Regions from separate parts of the Rhizobium sp. YAF28 genome, predicted to be linked through region 2. Evidence: predicted binding sites of a transcription regulator. Region 2 holds the regulator's gene; each other region holds the start of a gene.

Region 1 (7,343 bases), on a different contig from region 2:
ATCAACATGGCTCCGGAAGGAGCCGAAAACCAATCCGCCGGCAACCAACCGCTGGCGCTGGCCGGTCTGTGAGAGGGACGGCCGCGATCGAATGCCCTCGTCAAGGGCACATTTCTTCTTAACAAAACGACCGAGCCCCGGTCATTCAGGAGAGAACCCATGTTGAAGAAAGCACTTTTTGCTGCGACGGCGATGCTGTCGCTCGCAGCCGGCGCTGCCAATGCCGCTGACCTCAAGGAATTCCGCATCGGCATTCTCGGCGGCGAAAACGAAACCGACCGCCTGCGCAACTACGCCTGCCTTGCAGACCACCTGAAACAGGAATTCGGCTTCGAGAAGGTTTCGCTCTTCCCGGCTGCTGACTACGACGGCGTTATCCAGGGTCTCCTCGGCGGCACGCTCGACTTCGCTGAACTCGGCGCTTCCGGCTACGCAGCTGTTTACATCAAGGACGCCAAGGCTGTTACGCCGATCCTGACGACGCAGCAGAAGGATGGCTCCACGGGTTACTACTCGATCGGTCTCGCTCTGAAGTCCTCCGGCATCAAGACGATCAAGGACGCCAAGGGCAAGAAGCTCGGCTACGCCGATCCGGACTCCACCTCGGGCTACCTCGTTCCGCTGACGCAGATCCCGAAGGACACGGGCATGCCGAACGACAAGTTCTTCTCTTCCACGCAGTTCAACGGCGGCCACGAGAACAACCTTCTCGCTGCTTATGATGGCAAGGTCGACGTTGCTGTTGACGACTCTTCGGGCATCGGCGATTTCAAGGACGGCTACACCTCCGGTACCTTCCGCAAGGAAGTCGACAAGGGCGCCGTCGACCCGAACAAGCTGGTTGAAGTATGGCGTTCGCCGCTGATCCCGAACGGCCCGCTCGTCGTTCGCAACGCTCTCGGCGAAGAATGGCAGAAGAAGCTCACCACCTTCTTCACCGCTCTGCCGGAGAAGGACCACAAGTGCTTCGCAGCTATCGAAGGCGGCGACTACAAGGGCTACTCCCCGGTCAAGCACGACTTCTACAACGCCGTTGTAGAAGTTCGTAAGGCTGCCATCGGCGGCTAATTGCGCCATTCGTATACGGGGCGGCCGGCAACGGCCGCCCTTTTTCTTGTGACCAGGCGAGGCGCTCATGACTATTGCCGATACACAACCGCATGTGCCGATGCAGAGCACGAAGGATATCGCCACCGCTTGGGACAAGATGATCGCCAGGCGGCGCTTCTACACCATCCTCGGTCTGGTCATCCTGTTCGCGGCCTTCGTAAGCTCCGTGCGTTTTGCCGACGAAAGCAATGCCGGTCACTTCTTCGACCGCCTTCCGCACCTTTTCGACTTCCTGAGCTGGCTGATCCCGAAGGACTGGGCCGACGTCTGGCGCGCGCTTTTCGACATAGCGAGCCCGAACGACAAGGGCGGCGAAGAATTCAACTTCTTCAAGGGCCGCGTCTACGTCTGGGGCGATTTCTATATTCCCGAATATTTCGAGCTGATGATCATCACGATCAATATCGCGCTCGTCTCGACCATCATCGCCTTCATCTTCGCGGTTCCGCTCAGCTTCTTTGCAGCGCGCAATCTGACGAAGAACTGGCCGCTGCGCATCTTTACCAAGCGCCTCATGGAATTTCTGCGCGCTTTTCCCGAGATCGTCATCGCCGGCCTGTTTTCGGCAATCCTGTCGATCGGTCCGGTAGCCGCCATCATCGCGATCACGCTCCATACGATCGGCGCACTCGGCAAGCTCTTCTACGAAGTCGCCGAGAATATCGACATGAAACCGGACGAAGGCATGAGGGCCGTCGGCGCGAACTGGATAGAGCGCGTGCGTTTCGCCGCGCTGCCGCAGGTCATGCCGAACTATGCGTCCTACGCGCTGCTGCGCCTTGAGATCAACGTGCGCGCATCCACCATCATCGGCGCCGTCGGCGGCGGCGGTATCGGTGAAGAGCTCAAGCTCTCCATTTCCCGCGGCTTCGGTGCCAAGACCGTGGCGCTGGTGCTGTTGCTCTTCGTGACGATCGTCGCGGTCGACCAGTTCTCCGCCTGGCTGCGCCGCCGGCTCGTCGGCGAACACGCCTTCCTCCTGCAACATTGAGGCCGCCATGACGGTAATCGACGCAAACCGCATGCATGAGATCGAAACGCGCTACCCGGAATATTTCCACCGGTCCTTTCGCCAGCGTTTCGGTGGCCTGCTGATCGTTCTCGCGACGATCCTCTACGGCAGCTACGCCGTCTGGTTCTTCGACCTGCCGAAAGTCATCGCCGAAGCCCATTGGGAACGCTTCGGCATCTATATGAGCCAGTGGATCAGCTACGATGTGCAGCCGGAATTCCGTCTCGAGGATGATGGCACGATCCAGACACGTTACCCGCGCTTTTCGCCGCTTGGCGACGATCCGCATCCGGACTGGGTGAAGGCCAATGCCGATGGCAGCATCACGGTTCTCGTCAGCGGCAGCGGCCGCACGGTGACCGTCAGCAAGAGCCAGACGGTGATCACAGCCCATGGCGTCACGGTGCCGGTCGACGTTACCAGTGGCGCGCCGAAGGTTGTAGGTCCGGTTCCGAACTGGATGACGGTCTATGACGATAACGTGCTCGCCAATCTTGGCTTTGCCGGCGATGTCAGCATCTCGGTCGATCGCGTGAAGGTGCGCAAGCGCTTCATCGGCTGGGCGAACTTTGTCTTCGACACGCAGTCGCCCTTTTTCGACAAGCCGGCAAGCGAAGTCATCAGCCTTATCGTTTCCGGCCCGCGCATCCATCCCGACCAGTCGAACCTGTCACTCGCCTTCGATAGCATCTGGAACAACAGCGAATGGCAGCATGGCGACGTCTGGACCAAGCTCTTCCAGACCATCGTGATGGCCTTCCTCGGCACGCTGCTCGGCTCGCTCGCGGCCTTCCCGCTCGCCTTCATGGCGGCGCGTAACATCACGCCGAACAGGTTCCTCAATCAGGCTCTGAAACGCTCCTTTGATTTCCTGCGCTCGGTCGACATGCTGATCTGGGCGCTCTTCCTGACGCGCGCCTTCGGTCCGGGTCCGCTTGCCGGTTCCGGCGCCATCTTCCTCACGGAGACCGGCACGCTTGGAAAGCTCTATTCGGAAGGCCTTGAGAACATCGACAACAAGCCGCGTGAAGGCGTGAAGTCGACAGGCGCCTCGACCGTACTCGTTCATCGGTACGGCATCATGCCGCAGATCGTTCCTGTTATCGTCAGCCAGACACTCTACCAGTGGGAATCGAACGTGCGCGGCGCAACGATCATTGGCGCCGTCGGCGCCGGCGGTATCGGTCTCAAGCTCTGGGAGGCCATGCGCACCAACTCCAACTGGGAAAATGTCGCCTACATGGTCATCCTGATCCTGATCGTCGTCTTCCTGTTCGACGCCGCATCGAACGCGCTGCGCCATCGCCTGATGGGCACCCAGGCCGGTCATTGAGCCCAAGTAAAAGATGATGACGGCCCTGCCGTCATCATCATTCTGTCATGGAAATCTTTTAGCCGGAGCGTGCTTGCGGTTCGCCGCCAAATCACTGCACATTGCCCTCCCCGTTCGGACGATCTCCAGGATAAAAGCCTTGCGCTACGCTCTCTATTTTTCGCCGTCCAAGGATGATCCCCTGACGGATGCGGCCTCCGTCTGGCTCGGCCGTGATGCCTTTACCGGCGAGGCCTATCCTGCACCCGAATACGAGACATTGCCGGCTGGCGAACAATTCGAATTGACAGCGGATCCGCGCCGCTATGGCTTCCATGCGACGATCAAGGCGCCCTTCGAGCTTGCCTCCACCGTGACCGAAAAGGACCTGATGGCGGTCGTCGAAGATTTCGCCGCCAACACGCCGGCCTTTGAAATCCCGGAGCTGGTGCTCGGCCAGCTCGGTCGCTTCTTTGCTCTTGTGCCAGGTTCGCTGCACCAACCGCTTCAGGATTTCGCGGCAAAGGTGGTAAAGTCTTTCGAACCATTCCGGGCGGCACTTTCCGAGGCCGATATTATCAGGCGCAAACCGGAAAGGCTCTCTGAGAGCCAGCGCAATAATCTCATGCGCTGGGGCTATCCATATGTCATGGATGACTTCGGCTTCCACATGACGTTAACCGGCCAGGTGCCGGAAGAGCGCGCGGAAGTGATGAGGGCGATCCTGACGGAGCGTTTCGCAGCTTTTACCGGCAGGCCGCTTCGCATTTCCGGCCTTGCCGTCTTTAGCGAGGAGGCGCGCGGCGCGCCTTTCAAAGTCCACACATGGCTGCCTCTTGCTGGCGCCAAAAGCTGAAAGATTTTCTGACATGAGCAAAGAAACCGTTCTTTCAAACGCCCGTATCGTTCTCGAGGACGATATTCTTTCGGGCTCTATCCTGATCCGCGACGGCAAGATCGCCGATATTTCGGAAGGCAATTCGGTAGCCGGCGAAGACTTTGAGGGCGACTACATCATTCCCGGTCTCGTCGAGCTGCACACGGACCATCTGGAAGGCCACTATTCGCCGCGTCCGGGCATCCGCTGGAACAAGACGGCGGCCATCCAGGCCCATGATGCGCAGATCGTCACCTCGGGCATCACCACGGTCTTCGACTGCCTGCGCATGGGTGCTGACGAAGACGGCGGCTTCGAGCACGGCGAAATGCGCGAGATGGCCGATGCCATTCAGTCCGCCGAAAAGGAAGGGCGCCTGCGTGCCGAGCATCTCATCCATCTGCGTTGCGAGGTTTCAGCCGACAACGTGCTGCAGCACTTCGCCGATTTTGAAAACGACCCTTATGTTCGTCTCGTCTCGCTGATGGACCATGCGCCCGGCCAGCGCCAGTTCCAGACAATGGACCAGTACATCTTTTACTATCAGAAGAAGCGCGGTCTTTCCGATGAGGAGTTCGCCCGCTTCTGCGCCAGACGCATCGCCGAGTCCGATCGCAATTCGACACCAAATCGCGACGCGATCTCCAAGGTCTGCGCCGAACGCGGCATCACAGTTGCGAGCCATGACGACGCCACATCTTCCCATGTCGACGAGGCGATTGAAAACGGCGTTCGCCTGGCCGAATTCCCGACCAGCATAGACGCAGCCCGGCTGTCGCATGAAAACGGCATGAGCGTTCTGATGGGCGCGCCGAACATCGTGCGCGGCAAATCGCACTCCGGCAATATCGCCGCGCGTGATCTGGCGCAGCTCGGTGTTCTCGACGTGCTTTCATCCGACTATGTGCCGCTCAGCCTGCTGCATGCGCCTTTCATCCTTGCCGACGAAGTTGAGGGCATTACGTTGTCGAAGGCAATTGCAATGGTGACGGCAACGCCAGCACGCACCGTCAGCCTCAACGATCGCGGCCGCATCGAAACCGGCCTGCGTGCCGATCTTGTCCGCGTCCACCGCTCGCATGGCGTGCCGGTGACCCGTTCCGTCTGGCGTGAAGGACGCCGTGTCGCATGATGATGTCACACGAACCCCATCCGGGCGCCGGTGCCGAGCGCGGCATCATGGTCGTCGTCGTCGGTCCGAGCGGGGCTGGCAAAGACACGCTGATGAACCTTGCGGCCCGGCATTTCGATCGCCGGGAAGACGTGCATTTTGCCCGCCGCATCATCACCCGTGACGGCGCTGCCGGCGGAGAAGAGCATCTCGCCGTTTCGGATGCCGGATTCGCATCGATGGAGCAGGCCGGCGCCTTTGCCGTCTGGTGGGAGGCGCATGGTCTCAAATACGCCATCCCGGGGGAGGTTTCCGTAGCACTTTCCAAGGGCCACATTGTCGTTGCGAATGGTTCACGTTCGGCGCTGCACCGTTTCCAAGCCGCCTTTCCGCGGCTGAAGGTCATCAATGTGACGGCTCGCCCGGAAGTGCTGGCCAGCCGCCTGGAAGCGCGCGGCCGCGAGACGCATGAGGACATCATGGCCCGCCTCGCCCGCGGCCCGCTGACGGTGCGTGGCGACTACGATGTCGTGGAGCTCGACAACAGTGACTCGCTGGAAGAGGCCGAGCGCAAGATGATCGACATCCTGGATGGTTTCCTGAAGGAAATCGTCTGAACGAGACAGGAAACGAGAATGGCCATTCGTGTCGTCGACTATGACCCGGAATGGCCGTCTCTCTTCCGTCAGATCGTCGGCGAGCTTGAGCCGTTTCTTGCCGATCTCTTTCCCGTCTTTCATCACGTCGGCAGCACATCCGTCCCAGGACTGGCGGCCAAGCCGAAGATCGATCTGCATGCCGCTTTTGTGCATGCGGATGCGCTTCCCGAGGCGATCGAACGTGTGCAATCGCTCGGCACCTACACCTTCCATGGCGACAAGTACCAGCAGCAGACCTGGACATTCACCAGCGGCAAGGGCTCGTACGGCGCGCGGCTTTATCTCTGCACGACGGATAATGCCGTGCTGGGAGACCGGATCGCTTTTCGGGACTATCTGCGCTCACATCCGGGAAGAGCAGAGGCCTATGCCGCCCTTAAGATGAAGCTCATGGGCGAGGCAAATGACGATTGGGATTATTATACCGGCGGCAAGCGTGACTTCGTGCTCGAGACGCTGCGGCTGGCCTCCGAGGAAGGATAACCAGCCGCGATCCGATTATTCGCCGTCGCCGCGCCCCGAGACAATTTCACGCTTGCCGACATGGTTTGCCGGGCCGACCAGCCCTTCCTTCTCCATGCGCTCGACGAGCGAGGCAGCGCGGTTATAGCCGATGCCGAGGCGGCGCTGGATATAGGAGGTCGAGCACTTCTTGTCGCGCATGACGACCTTGACGGCCTGCTGGTAGAGCTCGTCGCCATCCTCGGCGCCCATGGCGCTCTTGTCGAAGACGGCGCCGTCCTCTTCATCCTCGGCTTCTTCTTCCTCGCCGGCCGTGACCGTATCGAGATATTCCGGCCGGCCCTGCGTCTTCAGGTGTGCCACGACCTTTTCGACTTCCGCGTCGGAAACGAAGGGGCCGTGGACACGGGAGATGCGGCCGCCGCCCTGCATATGCAGCATGTCGCCCTGGCCGAGCAGCTGTTCAGCGCCCTGTTCGCCGAGGATCGTGCGGCTGTCGATCTTCGAGGTCACCTGGAAGGAAATGCGGGTCGGGAAGTTCGCCTTGATCGTGCCGGTAATGACATCGACCGATGGACGCTGGGTTGCCATGATGAGATGGATGCCGGCGGCACGCGCCATCTGCGCCAGACGCTGGATCGCCCCTTCGATCTCCTTGCCGGCGACCATCATCAGGTCGGCCATTTCGTCGACGATGACGACGATATAGGGCATCGGCGCGAGATCCAGCTCCTGCTGCTCCTCGATCGGCGCACCCGTCTGCCGGTCGAAGCCAACCTGGACCATGATATGGATGGTCT
Region 2 (7,343 bases):
GGTCGGTCGTGCGGATCATGATCGCGTCGACATAGCGCGACAGAACCTTGGCGGTGTCGCCGATCGTTTCGGCGCGGCCGAGCTGCATTTCAGTGCCCGACAAGAACAAGGTCTCGCCGCCGAGCTGGCGCATGCCGACATCGAAGGAGACGCGGGTTCGCGTGGACGGCTTCTCGAAGATCATGGCGAGCATCTTGCCGGCGAGCGGCTTGTCGGCCGTGCCGGCCTTAAAAGCCTGCTTTCGCAGCTTGGCATCGTCCATGATGGTTCTGAGGTCGGATCCGGTGACGGCGGAAAGATCGAGGAAGTGTTTGGGGGAAGCCATTGTTCGTTACCTGCTACGCCCGCCAGCGGGCGGGGCATTGTCCTATCAAGCGGTCTTCTTGACCTTGGCGGCACGGATGTTTTCGGCAGCGCGTTCGAGACGGGAAAGACCCTCGCGCGCCTCCTCGGCGGTTACGACCAGCGGCGGCAGCAGGCGGATGACATTATCGCCTGCCGGGATCGCCAGAAGATGGGCTGCGCGGATTTCCTTCAGCAGCTCTGCCGAGGGAATGGCAGCCTTGACGCCGAGCAACAGCCCTTCGCCCCTGATATCTTCGATCACGTCGGGATAGCGATCCTTGAGCGATGCAAGGCCCTGGCGGAAGACGAGAGTGACATCACGCACATGCTGCAGGAAGCCCTCGGCCAGGATGACATCGAGCACCGCGTTACCGACAGCCATGGCCAGCGGGTTGCCGCCATAGGTGGAACCATGCGTGCCCGCCTTCATGCCGGAAGCGGCCTCTGCCGTCGCAAGGCAGGCGCCGAGCGGAAAGCCGCCGCCGATGCCCTTGGCAACCGCCATGATGTCGGGCGTTATACCCGACCATTCATGAGCGAAGAGCTTGCCGGTACGGCCGACGCCGGTCTGCACCTCGTCGAGGATCAGCAGCAGGCCATGCTCATCGCAGAGCTGGCGGAGCGCTTTCATGAATTCGGACGTTGCTGGGCGGACACCGCCCTCGCCCTGCACCGGCTCGATGAGGATGCCGGCGGTCTTGTCGGTAATAGCGGCACGGACAGCCTCGACATCGCCAAAGGGCACCTGATCGAAACCAGGGGTCTTCGGGCCGAAACCTTCGAGATATTTCTCCTGGCCGCCGGCGGCGATGGTCGCCAGCGTACGGCCGTGGAAGGCGCCATCGAAGGTGATGATGTGGAAGCGCTCCGGATGCCCCTTGGAGAACTGATAGCGGCGCGCAGTCTTGATGGCGCATTCGAGAGCCTCGGCGCCTGAATTGGTGAAGAACACCTTGTCGGCGAAAGTGGCATCCGTCAGACGCTTGGCGAGCTTCTCCTGCCCCGGCACTTCATAAATATTGGAGAGATGCCAGACCTTGTCGGCCTGATCCTTGAGAGCGGCCACAACGTGCGGATTGCCATGCCCCACGGAGGTAACGGCAACGCCCGCGCCGAAATCCAGATATCGCTCGCCCGTTTCGGTGATCAGCCACACGCCCTCGCCTCGCTCGAACCGCAGCGGGGCACGAGAATAGGTATCATAAAGCGGCGAGGCTTCAGCCATGGCGCAATCTCCTGGTCAGGCTCTAAGGCAACGGACTCCGGCTAAGAAAACCAGGCCCGAAAAATCAAAAATGCCGCCTTGCGGCGGCAGGAAGCACTATTTACTTTTCGCACTGCAATGTCAACAAAACTGAGGATTTAGCACATGCGTCAAGCCTCAAATCAGACTTGCAGGTCTATCAACAGCTAATGTTGCAGAAATGACTCTCCGGGGAAGCAAGTTGGGGAAAACCCCGAATTCGGATTCATCGGATTCACGCGACTCTTGTCACAGAGTCAGGCTCACACTAGGTTAAAGTTCAATTACTAGACTGCATGCGGCGGAACTAGTCACCAAAATTGATCAGGCGTTTCTTGCTTCGGAGACTTCCGAGGCAACGGTGAGGGATTCTGCCATCACCAACGCGAAAGGTGGAGACAGGGCAATGAACTGGACAGACGAGCGTGTCGAGAAGCTCAAGAAGCTTTGGTCAGAGGGGCTGAGCGCCAGCCAGATCGCTGCGCAGCTTGGCGGAGTGAGTAGAAACGCTGTTATCGGCAAGGTTCACCGGCTCAGTCTTCCCGGCCGCGCCAAGGCCGGCGGCACGGCAACCGCTGCGCGCGCAACGAAGCGCAATACGTCGGCTCCGCGCGCCCCGAACTATGCGTCTCGCATCACCACCCGCACCGTTACCCGCCAGCAGGGCGCAACGATGCTGAAGGAAGAGATCGAGATCGAAACGGTCGAGGAAATGGAATACGTGCCGGCCAAGAATGTGGTCGTGCCGATTTCACGCCGCCTTGGCCTGACGGAACTGACGGAGCGCACCTGCAAGTGGCCGGTCGGCGATCCGCTGAAGGACGACTTCTACTTCTGCGGCTGCGACTCCCCGGATTCCTCGCCCTATTGCAACTATCACCAGCGCCTCGCCTACCAGCCGGTCAGCGAACGCCGCAAGGCTGTCCGGGTCGCCTGACCCGCGATCTTCCAACAGACGCAACGTACCATCACCCCTCCTCGCCTATGCGCGGAGGGGTGATTTTTTTAGCCGGCACAGGAGGACTGGAAAACCGCTCCTGACCACGACTATCTGCCGGAGGCCGATCTCTGCCGGTCGTTCACCATGCCTGACAATGCGAAGTTACGTGGCCAACACCACCGATGTGTTTCAGCCCCAGGCTGGCATGGAACGGTGGTCATGGCGCTGTAACGCGATTTTCTGATGCAGATGCGGTATTCTCGTGGAGTAGCACGGCGCAAACAGTCGGTCAGGGGTGCCAATGGAGATCGATCCAAAGCGGATGACAATGGGGTTCGTCGGGACGGGCACGATTACCGAGGCCGTCGTCACCGGATTGGGCAAGACAGCGTTTCGCGACACACCGATCGTGCTGTCACCGCGCAGCGCAAGCGTCGCCGCCCGCCTTGCGGCGGCAAACCGGAATGTGTCGATCGCTTTGGGGAACCAGGATGTTCTCGACCGATCCGATCTCGTATTTGTGGCGGTGAGGCCGCAAATTGCCGAGGAGGTCATCCGCTCGCTCCGATTTCGGCCGGGCCACCATGTCATCAGCTTCGTCGCGGCCACGCCAATGGATCAACTGCTGGCGTGGATCGATCAGCCAGTTCGCCTGAGCCTGGCAATTCCACTTCCGTTCATCGCAGATCTTCAGGGCGCGACTGCGATCTACCCGCCCGACGAGGTTTCCCACGCCCTCTTTTCGGCGCTCGGAACGGCGATCCAGGTTGAAAACAGACCTGAGTTCGAACTTCTCGCGGTGGCGAGCTGCCTGATGGCCACCTATTTCGGCATCCTGGACGCGACGTCGACCTGGCTGCAGAGCCAAGGGCTTTCGAGAACGGCTGGCGACGCCTACCTCCGTCAATTGTTTTCCGGCCTCGCCCATGCTGCCCGTTCGAAACCTGTCGCGAGTTTTGATGAACTCATCGGCGAGCATTCGACCAAGGGCGGATTGAATGAACAGGTGCTCGAAGACTTTCGCGATTTCGGTGGCGCTGTGGCTCTGCAAAAGGCTCTTGATCGAGTTCTTGCACGCATTCGTCTGTAGAAAGCAAACCCTCTTGAAGTTCGCTTTCGGCGCCTAGTGTCGGCTTCCAGAAGAAGCTGTGCTTCGCCGAGACAGGTCGCTTCAAGCTCGACGGACAGGGCGGGCCTACCCATCGCTGTTTCTTCAGAAGGACACCAGATAAGCAAACGGGCCGCCCGGCAAGCGAGCGACCCGTCTGGACCTCCGATCACTCGGATCAGGCTTCCATGGAATATCCCGCGCCGCGGACGGTGCGGATGACATCCTGCATGTTGGAGAAGTTCAGCGCCTTACGCAGGCGCCCGACATGGACGTCGACGGTACGTTCGTCCACGTAGATATCGTGGCCCCAGACGCCATCCAGAAGCTGCGAGCGGGAGAAGACCCTGCCCGGCGACGACATCAGGAATTCGAGCAGGCGGAATTCGGTCGGGCCGAGGCGCACTTCGCGGCTCTTGCGATGAACGCGATGGGTTTCGCGATCGAGCTCGATATCACCACACTTCAGAACGGTGGAGAGAACCTCCGGACGGGCGCGTCGCAGCATCGCCTTGACGCGGGCAACGAGTTCCGGCGTGGAGAAGGGCTTGACGACATAGTCGTCCGCGCCGGTCGAGAGACCGCGAACGCGTTCGCTCTCTTCGCCGCGTGCCGTCAGCATGATGATCGGCAGGCGCTCGGTCTCCGGCCGCATGCGCAGCCGGCGGCAGAGTTCGATGCCGGAAACGCCCGGCAGCATCCAGTCAAGGATGAGCAGGTCCGGCGTGCGCTCCTGAAGCCGGATTTCGGCCTCGTCGCCACGGAGGATCGTATCCACCTCGAAACCTTCAGCCTCGAGGTTGTAGCGGAGAAGCACACTCAGCGCCTCTTCATCTTCAACAACTGCAACTCTTGGGATCATGCGTGTCAGTCTCCTAATGCATGATCCTTAAACCGGGGGTGATTTAAGCAACGGACCATGCAGAAACTTGGAATTGGCTGCGACCTTTGCGCGCCCCAGCGCAGGGCGCGCACGCAATTGGCAGGTCCGGATTACTCCGTCACCGCACCGACGGTATTGGAGCTGTCGTCCTTCGGACGCTCACCCTCCGGCTGGGCGCCGGTTGCCATGTAATAGATCGTCTCAGCGATGTTGGTCGCATGGTCGCCGATGCGCTCGATGTTCTTGGCGCAGAAGAGAAGATGCGTGCAGCTCGTGATGTTGCGCGGATCTTCCATCATGTAGGTGAGGAGTTCGCGGAACAGCGAGGTGTACATCGCGTCGATCTCGTCGTCGCGCTCGCGGATGGACTTGGCCTTGTCCGCAGAACGCGTCGTATAGACGTCGAGCACTTCCTTGAGCTGGACGAGCGCCAGTTCGGAGAGATGCTCGAGACCGCGGGCGAGCTTGCGCGGAACGCCGGTGCTCTGGACGGCGATGACGCGCTTTGCGGTGTTCTTGCCGAGGTCGCCGACACGCTCGAGGTCGGCGGCGATGCGGATCGAACCCATGATCTCGCGAAGGTCGGAGGCCATCGGCTGGCGACGGGCGATCGTGACGATCGCCTTGTCGTTGATTTCGCGTTCCGCGTGATCAAGGATCACGTCGTCGGAAATGACCTTCTGGGCGAGCGCAGTGTCGCCGTTGACCAGCGCACGGACGGCCTCGCCGACCATCTGTTCGGCAAGACCACCCATCTCGGAAATGCGCCGGGACAGGAATTTCAGATCGTCATCGTAAGCGGAAAAAATATGTGTCGATGCCATGGGGCTTTGTCCTCGAAAATCGGGAAGGCTTCACATCGCCAAAATCAGCCGAACCGGCCCATGATATAGTCCTGGGTGCGCGGATCGTCGGGATTGGTGAACATCTTGTCGGTGTCGTTTTCCTCGACCAGGTTGCCGAGGTGGAACATGGCCGTACGCTGTGATACGCGCGCGGCCTGCTGCATGGAATGCGTCACGATGACGATGGTGTAGTTTTCACGCAGCTCATGGATCAGCTCTTCGACCTTGGCAGTCGCGATCGGGTCGAGCGCCGAGCAGGGCTCGTCCATCAGGATGACTTCCGGGCTGACGGCAACGGCGCGTGCGATGCACAGACGCTGCTGCTGACCGCCGGAAAGGCCGGTGCCGGATTCATGCACGCGATCCTTGACCTCATTCCAGAGGCCGGCGCGCTGCAGGCTCGTCTCGACGATCTGGTCCAGGTCGGCCTTGGATTTGGCGAGGCCGTGGATGCGCGGTCCGTAGGAGACGTTTTCATAGATTGTTTTCGGGAACGGATTCGGCTTCTGGAACACCATGCCGACACGGGCGCGGAGTTCGACGACGTCGATGTCAGGATCGTAGATATCGTCGCTGTCGAGCGTGATCTTGCCGGTGACGCGGCAGCCATCGATCGTGTCGTTCATGCGGTTCAGCGACCGCAGGAAGGTGGACTTGCCGCAGCCCGACGGGCCGATCAGGGCGGTCACGGTGTTTTCGCGGACGTTCAGATTGACATCGAAAAGCGCGCGCTTCTCGCCGTAATAAACGGAGACATCCTGTCCGATCATCTTATACGGGACGTTGCTCATTTTCTGGTCCAGCGCCTTCTCAACTGCAGCTTCCGTCAACATGTTCATGATCTCTACTCCGTTTACCAGCGGCGCTCAAAGCGACGACGCAAGAGGATAGCTCCCATGTTCATGACGATCAGGAACAGGAGCAGGACGATAATGGCACCCGAGGTTCTTTCCACGAATGCGCGCTCGGCTTCGTTGGCCCACATGTAGACCTGAACCGGAAGCGCCGTGGAGGGATCGAGTGGACTGCTCGGCGCCTGGGCGACGAAGGCGACCATGCCGATCAGCAGCAGCGGCGCAGTTTCGCCGAGTGCGTGGGCAAGGCCGATGATCGTGCCGGTCAGGATGCCGGGCATTGCAAGCGGCAGCACGTGGTGAAACACCATCTGCATCTTCGAGGCGCCGAGGCCGAGGGCAGCCGCGCGGATCGACGGCGGCACGGCACGGAGCGCTGCACGCGTGGCGATGATGATCGTCGGCAGCGTCATCAGCGTCAGCACCAGGCCGCCGACCAGCGGTGCCGAACGCGGCAGGCCGGCGAAGTTGATGAAGACCGACAGGCCGAGCAGACCGTAGACGATCGACGGGACGGCGGCGAGGTTGTTGATATTGACCTCGATCAGGTCCGTCAGCTTGTTCTTCGGCGCGAATTCCTCAAGGTAAATCGAGGCAGCGACGCCGATCGGCAGCGAAAGCACGAGAACGATCAGCATCAGGTAGAGCGAGCCGATGAGGGCGACGCCGAGACCTGCGGCTTCCGGACGGCTGGAATTGCCGTTGACGAAGAGGCCGGTGTTGAACGTCTTGTGGAGAGCACCGCTCGCCTTCAGCTCATTCATCCAGGCAACCTGCTTGTCGTTGACCTTACGGTTCTTCTCATCGACCGAAAGATTGATCTGGCCCTTGTTGGCGCTGTCGATATTGGCATCTGCAAGCACTGTAATATTGACGGTCTTGCCAATGATCGACGGGTCGGCAACGACCATGTCGCGCAGCTGAATGGGCGCCCCCTTGGACAGCATGGCGGATGCATCGCGCACGTCAGGACGGCTTGCGGCATTGATGCCGAGCTGCTTGACGATCGCGTCGCGTAGCAGAACCGGATAGTTGGCAGCGACCAGCACCGAAGGGTCGGTTGCACGCTTGTTGTCCGGGTCGATCGTCTTCTCGGAGAATTCGATCGGCAGGGTGATCGACGTC
Region 3 (7,343 bases), on a different contig from region 2:
GGTCCTGAATCCGGTCGCCATCCCTGCTGCGTGGCTCATCCTGAAAGCAGACGTGCGAGCGTGGCTCCAATGGTAAGAGCCTGATTTCATTTGTTGTTTGAACGGCGTTCCGGCTCTTTTTTTAACATGATCGAGAGGCGACATACGGTCAGCCGCCCCGTCTTAAACGTAAGTTTGGATTACGGGCGCGTGAGGGCGGCTGTAGTTGTTAGGGGCCGCCACCAAAGAGCGCTCGAAAACGGAAACGTCTGGAAACGTGAGGTTCGAGCGCCGGATCCATGCTGGTATGCGACATCCGCGTATTACCGAATGGACAGTGACAGGCTGGTGTCCACGCAACACAGGAGCGCGTCATGTCGCAGTTAGAAACAAAAGCCCGTAGCACGGGTCCGCAACAGACAAATATGTCCTCGCAGAACAGTTCGGCTCCCGGTGGAGCAAAGCCCGGCGAACTGGTTCCGTCGCGCTATGCGCTTGATATCGGCGACATCGAGGTGATGGTAGTCAGCGATGGGGTTCTGCCGCTGCCAACCGCGATGCTGGGACACAATGCCGAACCGGCCGTCCGTGCCGCCTGGCTGGGCGACATGTTCCTGCCGCCGGACGCTTTCGACTGGTCGCTGAACGTGGTCGTGGTGCGTAGCGGCGCACAGACCATCCTCGTCGATGCGGGGCTCGGGATCGACCCGGACCTGAACCTGCCGCGGGCCGGGCAGTTGATCAAGCGACTGGAGGCCGCGGGCATCGATCTTGGTTCCGTGACCGACGTTGTGCTGACCCACATGCACATGGACCATGTTGGCGGGCTGCTCGTGGAAGGGGTGAAGGAACGGCTGCGTCCGGACCTGCGCATCCATGTGGCCGCCGCCGAGGTCAAATTCTGGGAGGCGCCCGATTTCTCCCACGTCTCCATGCCGCCGGGCTTTCCGGACGCGCTTCGGGCAGCCGCCAAGCGGTTCGCCAAGGAGTACCAAAACCAGCTGCGGCTGTTCGATGAGGAATACGAGGTGGCGCCTGGTGTCGTCGTCTCTCGCACCGGTGGCCACACTCCCGGGCATAGCGTGGTCCGCGTGGCCTCCGGCGGCGACAAGCTGATGTTTGCCGGCGACGCCGTGTTTGCGGTCGGGTTCGAACATCCCGACTGGTTCAACGGTTTCGAACACGACCCCGAAGAGGCGGTGCGCGTTCGTATCCGGCTTCTGCGTGAGCTCGCGGCGACCGGCGAACTGTTGGTGGCCACGCATCTGCCGTTCCCCTCCATCGGCCATGTGGCGGTCGACGGCGAAGCCTTTCGCTGGGTGCCGATCTTCTGGGATTATTGACGGGGTTGTGTCACGCCGCACCAGGCTGAGCGTGGCTCATATCCGTCTCAATCAGCGAGGCCCGGCGAATGCCTGGGCCTCGTTTCATTTTGGCGGCCGTATGCCGCTGGAGCCGCTTCCGGGGCAGGAGCGCTCGCCTGGCAAGATCTCACTTTGCCGGCTCGAAGCGAAGTATGCCGGCGACCCTTGCCTTGGTGCCGGAATCGGAGGGGTGGGAGACGCCGTCCATGACCTGCACCTCCGGAAAGTCGAAGGGGCTGATACCCTCGATGCAGGCGACATTGATGCCGAACTGGTTCGGATTCGAGCGGCGCTGGTGATGGGTATAGATGCCGCAGGTCTTGCAGAAATAATGCTTCGCCGTGCGGGTATTGAATTGATAGAGCGTCAGATTGTCTTCGCCCTCTACGAACTCGATATCCGCAAGCTCAGCCGAGACGGCGATTGCGCCGCGCATGCGGCAGTAGGAGCAGGTGCAGCGGCGGATCGTATTGAATTCGTCCGCCAACCGGAGCCGGAATTTGACGCGGCCGCAGTGGCAGGCCGCATTATGCTCATGTCTCTCGTCGCTCATAATCCGCCTGTCTCTCTCAATGAAATCTCAAACTAGGCCCAGCGCTCGCAGAAGGCTTCGATATCGCTGGACTGAAAATCGGCGAGCCGTTCCATGATGGTCTCGAATGGCCAGTCCCACCAGGCGATCGCGGCAAGTTTTTCCGCAACGTTTCGCGAGAAGCGCTCGCGCAGGAACCTGGCGGGAACGCCGCCGACGATCGTATAGGGCGCAACGTCCTTGGTCACCACCGCGCCTGCCGCGAGCACGGCGCCGTCTCCAACCGTCACACCCGGAAGCACGATGACGCCATGGCCGATCCAGACGTCATTGCCGATGATGGCGCGGTCCGCCTTTCGTTCGGCGAAGAAGGAGTGATCGCGCGCGGCGTCTGCGGAGTAATATTCCGGGCAGTAGGTGAAGCGATGCATCGACGGGCGGTCCATCGGGTGATTGGGCGCGCCGATCCGGACTTCCGCGGCGACGGCGCAGAATTTCCCGATCCTGGCATCACCGACGATGCAGCGCTGGCCGAGATAGGAATAATCCCCGAGTTCGACCGTGTGCAGGGAAGTATTCTCCAGGATCTCGCAGCATTTGCCGATGCTGGAATCCCTGAGGGTAGCGGTCGGGTGGATGACAGTCTCGGCGATCTTGGGGCGGTTCGGCTGGGTGGTCGAGTCCATGGGCAGTCTCCGGATTTCGGTCTGCCTAATCGGGAACGGTGAAGGATATGTGACGCAAGAACGCCGCGATGATCGGCGCACGTGTTCAATGGGCCATGGGTTGCCAGTCCGCCGACCGTGCCGAAGATTTCTGCGCAGAAGGCGTGATCCGCGTCCATTGCGCTCGCGCTATTCCCTCACAGCCCGAAAATGATCTGGCAGGTCGAGGTGTTCGACGGAAAGAACCCGTCTTCGCCAACCGGAACGACCCTGTCGCTCAGCGGCTTCACCCGCGTGATCATTCCGGATTTTGCGGTGACGGCGACGGTGCAGGACACTTCCTGATCATGTTCCGGTGAGAAGATCCGCTTGGTGAGGACCATGTTGCCGATGTATTCCGTCTGGTCATAGGTTCTTGCGGGTATCCGCACCATGCGCGATCGCTGCCAGGTCAGCACGGGCGCTCCGCCTGCAACGCTGCGGTCCGTCGGCGCCCCGAACTTGTCTTCGAATTTCGCGATCGGTTTGCCGCGCCACTGGCTGTCGATCTTGGTATAGGGGGCGGTCAGGGCGGTCCCGAGGTCATCCGAGAGCTTGGCGGCTCCAGCCTGAAGAGTTTTGGCTGCGCCGCAGCCGCAAAGCAGCATCGGCAAGGCGGTGACGACAACAAGCTTTTTCAAAAGTCTCATTTCAAAATTCCGACTTCATAATGATTTCGATCACAGGGATTTTGGCCACAGGCATTTGCGATGACGATTGATTAGCAGCCGGCTATTAACAGGCGCCAAAAACTATCGGTAAAATTGAATATCGAAAAATACGTATAACTTCTGGCGGTATAAATGCCTCTGGCCAAGCCCTATGCCCTTGCGTTTGCACAGCCCGGGCGCTTCCTGTGCTCGGCAGGTTTGGCAGTGCGCCTCAAAGCTCAGTCTGCTTCGGGCCCACAGGTGTTGGAGCGTCGCGATACGCCATGCCAAAGGTGGTTGTTCATCGGTCCCCTTTGCGACAAAACTCTATGAATTTGGCAAAATCCGCGCATATTCATCCAACGGTATGATACGCCGCCGGAGCAATCACTGCTGTGGATCGAAAGCTCGCAGCCATCCTTTCCGCCGATGTTGCCGGTTTCAGCCGCCTTACGGCGCTGGACGAGGAGGGCACGGTTCGTGCTCTCAACGCGTGCCTAAGCCAGATCGCCGAAATAGTGGGCGAGCATGATGGCCGCATCTTCGGCACTGCGGGTGACGGGTTTGTCGCCGAGTTCGCAAGCGCTGTTCAGGCTATCCGGTGCTCGGTTGAAATCCAGCGACGCCTCTCGAGCAATCCAAAAGACATCCCCGGGGATCGCCGCCTGGAGTTCCGCATCGGCGTCAATCTGGGTGACGTCATTGTGTCGGGTGACGATCTGCTGGGCGACGGCGTCAATATCGCCGCGCGCCTGCAGGAGATGGCGCCGCCGTCAGGCATATGCATTTCCGGGTCGGTACGCGAGCATCTCTATGGGAAGGTGCCGTTTACGCTGACGAGCCTCGGCGAACGCTCTATGAAGAATATCCCGAGGCCGATTTCCGTCTTTCGAGTCGACTGGCTGCAGGAGGCGCCTGAAAGCGGGGAGGCCGGGCAAGAGCCAGGGTCAACAAAATCACCATCACCTGCGCCGCGCTTCGGCAGAGACCAGCCGTCGATCGTCGTCATGCCCTTCGACAATCTCAGCGGTCAGGGCGATGAGTATTTCGTGGATGGGGTCGTGGAGGAAATCACCGCGGCGCTCTCGCGCGTTCGGGAATTCTTCGTCATCGCGCGCCAGTCCGCCTTCACCTACAAGGGACGCTTCGTCGACGTGCGTGACCTCGGACGGGAACTCGGCGTCAACTACGTGGTCCAGGGTACGGTTCGGCGCGGAGGAGAGCGGCTGCGGATATCCGTGCAGCTGGTCGATACCGAGACGCGCATGCAGTTCTGGTCAGAGCGTTATGAGGGCGCGGCCGAGGACATATTCGAGCTTCAGGACAGGATCGCGGCTCAGGTGACCGGCGCCATCCATCCGGCCATCCAGAGTGCCGAAACCGAGCTGTCGAAGCGCAAGCCGCCCAGCAGCCTGCGCGCCTATGATCTCGTCATGCGCGCCTATCCGCATCTCTGGGGCCAGAGCAAGGCGACGAACGAGCGGGCAATACCGCTGCTTCTGGATGCCATCGCGATCGACCCTGCTTACGGCCGCGCCCATGCATTTCTGGCATGGTGCTACGCCCAGCACCTTGGCTACATCTGGACCGAGGAACCGGAGCGGGATCTGGAGCGGGCTTTAAAATCTGTCGAAGCCGCAGTGGGCTCCATCGATGATGATCCGACCGCCCTGACCGCCGTCGGCGGGGCGCTCAGCCATTGCGGCGATCAGGAGCGGGCGGCGGCCTATCTTGAGCGGGCGCTGGCGCTCGACCCGAACAATGCCTGGGCATGGGCGCGCTATGGCTGGGTTGCAAGCTACATGGGCGAGACTGGCGCCACGGAGCGGTTCGAACGGGCGCTGACGCTGAGCCCGGCGGATCCGCTTGCCTTCAACATGCGCATGGGCATGGCCCTGTCGCTCGCCATGGCAGGCTCCCTTTCGCAGGCCGTCGCTATTGCCCGGGAGGTCGTCAACAAACATCCCGACGTGACCTGGTGCTACCGGATGATGGCGGCCTGGGCGGCGATGAGCGGCGACGTAAAGACGGCCCGGTGGGCTGCGGGCAAGCTCATGGAGATCGAGCCGCATTTTACGATCGAGCGCTATTTGTCGAGGCCTGTGTTTCAGGGGGTGCCGCAATGGGCGGCCCAGACCGCCGAGGGTCTGCGGCAGGCGGGCTTGCCTGAGCGCTGAGGGTGGTTTTGGGTGGGGGGCCTGTTGAGCCGGAAACGGACTTCGCACGCCGTCCGCGGCGCGCCAGAAGCGACATCGTGTCCCTAGGCGTCGCTTCTTTCGATCATTGCCAGTGATACGGAATGACTTATGTTCGTCGCTGTATTTTCTTCAGGAAGCGGGAATGTTTCATGTGCCGCGCATTGCTCCGCCTGCCATTTGCCGCCTTCCTTTTTCTTCTCGGCTGGGCGGCCGCTCATGCCGATGAAGTCCTGACTTACAAGTGGCAGGGCGTGGACCGCACCGCAATCCTGCATATTCCCAAGGGAGCGGAAGGACACCCCGCACCGCTTGTCATCGTGATGTACGGGTCAGACGACAAGGCCGTGAATTTCCAGAAAAACAGCGGATTTGATGCTGTCGCTGACAGCGAGAACTTCATCACCCTTTATCCGGAAGCGATCGACGGTGCCTGGAATATCAAAAACAGGAAGCCTGTCATCAATGGCGAGCCGGTCGATGACATCGGCTTTTTCCGCACCATGATAGACGATCTGGTGCGCCGCAAGATTGCCGACGGCACAAGGGTCTATGCCACGGGCTTCTCGTTCGGCGCGCTGATGACCTATACGCTGGCCTGCGCGCTTCCCGACAGGATATCAGCGATTGCTCCCGTCGCCAGCGCGATAAACGAAGCGCAGGTCGAAGACTGCAAGCCCGGCCACACCATGCCGGTCATGATGGTGAACGGCACTGATGATGACGTGCAGCGCTACGATGGTTATATCCGCTCATTCGGCAGGCTGCTTTCCGTTCCGGAGACAACGGAATATTGGCGCCGGATCGATGGGTGCACCGGGGAAAATGCCACGGCGCTGCCGCATCTCAACCCGCATGACCTGACCCGCGCCAGTCTGGTCCAATGGTCCGGATGCCAGGCCGATACGGGAGTTCAGTTGTATCGCGTCGAAAACGGCGGCCATTGCTGGCCCCGTCTCGCCAAGTCCGATACCAGCTCCGGTCATGATGATCCGGTAGATGGACCTCGTTTCGGGGGATGCAGCGGCGATATCGAGACAGCGGTTGAGGTGTGGAACTTCTTCAGCGAGTTTCACCGTTGATGATCGAGACATTCACCACGGGTTCTCGTGCTCATCAGCACCAGCGGCACCGCAATCGCGTAGAGGGCGATCACCGAGAGCCAGATGCCGCCCGGCCAGTTCTGTCGCGTCACGAAATAGAGCGATGAAAAGCCGAGCGGCGCGATGATGGAGGCGAGGGAGACGGTGGAGGCGAGCACGCCCTGCAGTTCACCTTGGCGATCGGGCTCGACCGTGCGGGTGGCGAGTGCCTGGAAGGCGGGATTGCCGATGCCGACGAGGGTGAAGACCGGCATGATGGCGAAGATCATCCAGCCCTGGTTGGCCAGTGCCATCACGAGGAGGGCGATCGCGGCGGCGGCGATGCCTGTCATGACCGACCAGCGCTCGCCGAGCAGGCGGGTTGCCGGCCCCGGCAGGAAGGCTTGGCAGAGTGTCTGGCAGATGCCGAAGGCGCCGAGCGACAGGCCGATCCAGAAGCCGTTCCAGCCGAAAGTATCGAAGCCCCAGAGCGCCCAGCAGGTGCCGTAGGATTCGCCGGCGGCGCTGAAGACGAAATAGACCAGCACGATGGGCAGCAGCCCTTTCATCGAGACGATCCATTTCAGCGGCCGCAGCGGGTTCAGCGTGGTGAGATCGATCTTCTGGCGAGATGGTGTGCGGGATTCAAGTGTGCGGGATTCTGGCAGGACGAAGAGGGCAAGCAGCAGATTGCAGGCGTTGAGTACGGCGGCGGCGATGAAGGGCAGGCGCAGCCAGTAATCGCCGAGCAACCCGCCAAGGACCGGGCCGATGATGAAGCCCGCGCCGAACATGGCGTTGAACAGGCCGAAGCGGCGCGCGCGCTGATCCGCAGGC

The links. Region 2 encodes PhoB, which activates phosphate uptake and scavenging genes when phosphate is short. Its sites were predicted from a motif close to TGTCATNNANCTGTCAT; they were not measured.
Region 1: the regulator PhoB is predicted to act here: its motif matches at 3,488-3,504, upstream of AB4Z13_RS27660 (DUF1045 domain-containing protein).
Region 3: the regulator PhoB is predicted to act here: its motif matches at 2,600-2,616, upstream of AB4Z13_RS31675 (DapH/DapD/GlmU-related protein).

Annotation. Positions count from the first base shown of each region.
Region 1 is NZ_JBFRCX010000014.1:120,967-128,309, reverse strand. It holds gene phnC (phosphonate ABC transporter ATP-binding protein) at 1-72, shown strand, start outside; gene phnD (phosphonate ABC transporter substrate-binding protein) at 160-1,068, shown strand; gene phnE (phosphonate ABC transporter, permease protein PhnE) at 1,136-2,101, shown strand; gene phnE (phosphonate ABC transporter, permease protein PhnE) at 2,109-3,455, shown strand; gene AB4Z13_RS27660 (DUF1045 domain-containing protein) at 3,595-4,290, shown strand; gene AB4Z13_RS27655 (alpha-D-ribose 1-methylphosphonate 5-triphosphate diphosphatase) at 4,304-5,443, shown strand; gene phnN (phosphonate metabolism protein/1,5-bisphosphokinase (PRPP-forming) PhnN) at 5,446-6,039, shown strand; gene AB4Z13_RS27645 (GrpB family protein) at 6,058-6,564, shown strand; gene AB4Z13_RS27640 (DNA translocase FtsK) at 6,580-7,343, opposite strand, start outside.
Region 2 is NZ_JBFRCX010000004.1:326,309-333,651, reverse strand. It holds gene argF (ornithine carbamoyltransferase) at 1-325, opposite strand, end outside; gene AB4Z13_RS11675 (aspartate aminotransferase family protein) at 371-1,570, opposite strand; gene AB4Z13_RS11670 (GcrA family cell cycle regulator) at 1,995-2,525, shown strand; gene AB4Z13_RS11665 (pyrroline-5-carboxylate reductase) at 2,830-3,618, shown strand; gene phoB (phosphate regulon transcriptional regulator PhoB) at 3,815-4,498, opposite strand; gene phoU (phosphate signaling complex protein PhoU) at 4,630-5,343, opposite strand; gene pstB (phosphate ABC transporter ATP-binding protein PstB) at 5,388-6,203, opposite strand; gene pstA (phosphate ABC transporter permease PstA) at 6,218-7,343, opposite strand, start outside.
Region 3 is NZ_JBFRCX010000022.1:2,020-9,362, forward strand. It holds gene AB4Z13_RS31665 (MBL fold metallo-hydrolase) at 405-1,322, shown strand; gene AB4Z13_RS31670 (GFA family protein) at 1,471-1,896, opposite strand; gene AB4Z13_RS31675 (DapH/DapD/GlmU-related protein) at 1,929-2,561, opposite strand; gene AB4Z13_RS31680 (hypothetical protein) at 2,738-3,229, opposite strand; gene AB4Z13_RS31685 (adenylate/guanylate cyclase domain-containing protein) at 3,625-5,406, shown strand; gene AB4Z13_RS31690 (alpha/beta hydrolase family esterase) at 5,577-6,506, shown strand; gene AB4Z13_RS31695 (TCR/Tet family MFS transporter) at 6,497-7,343, opposite strand, start outside.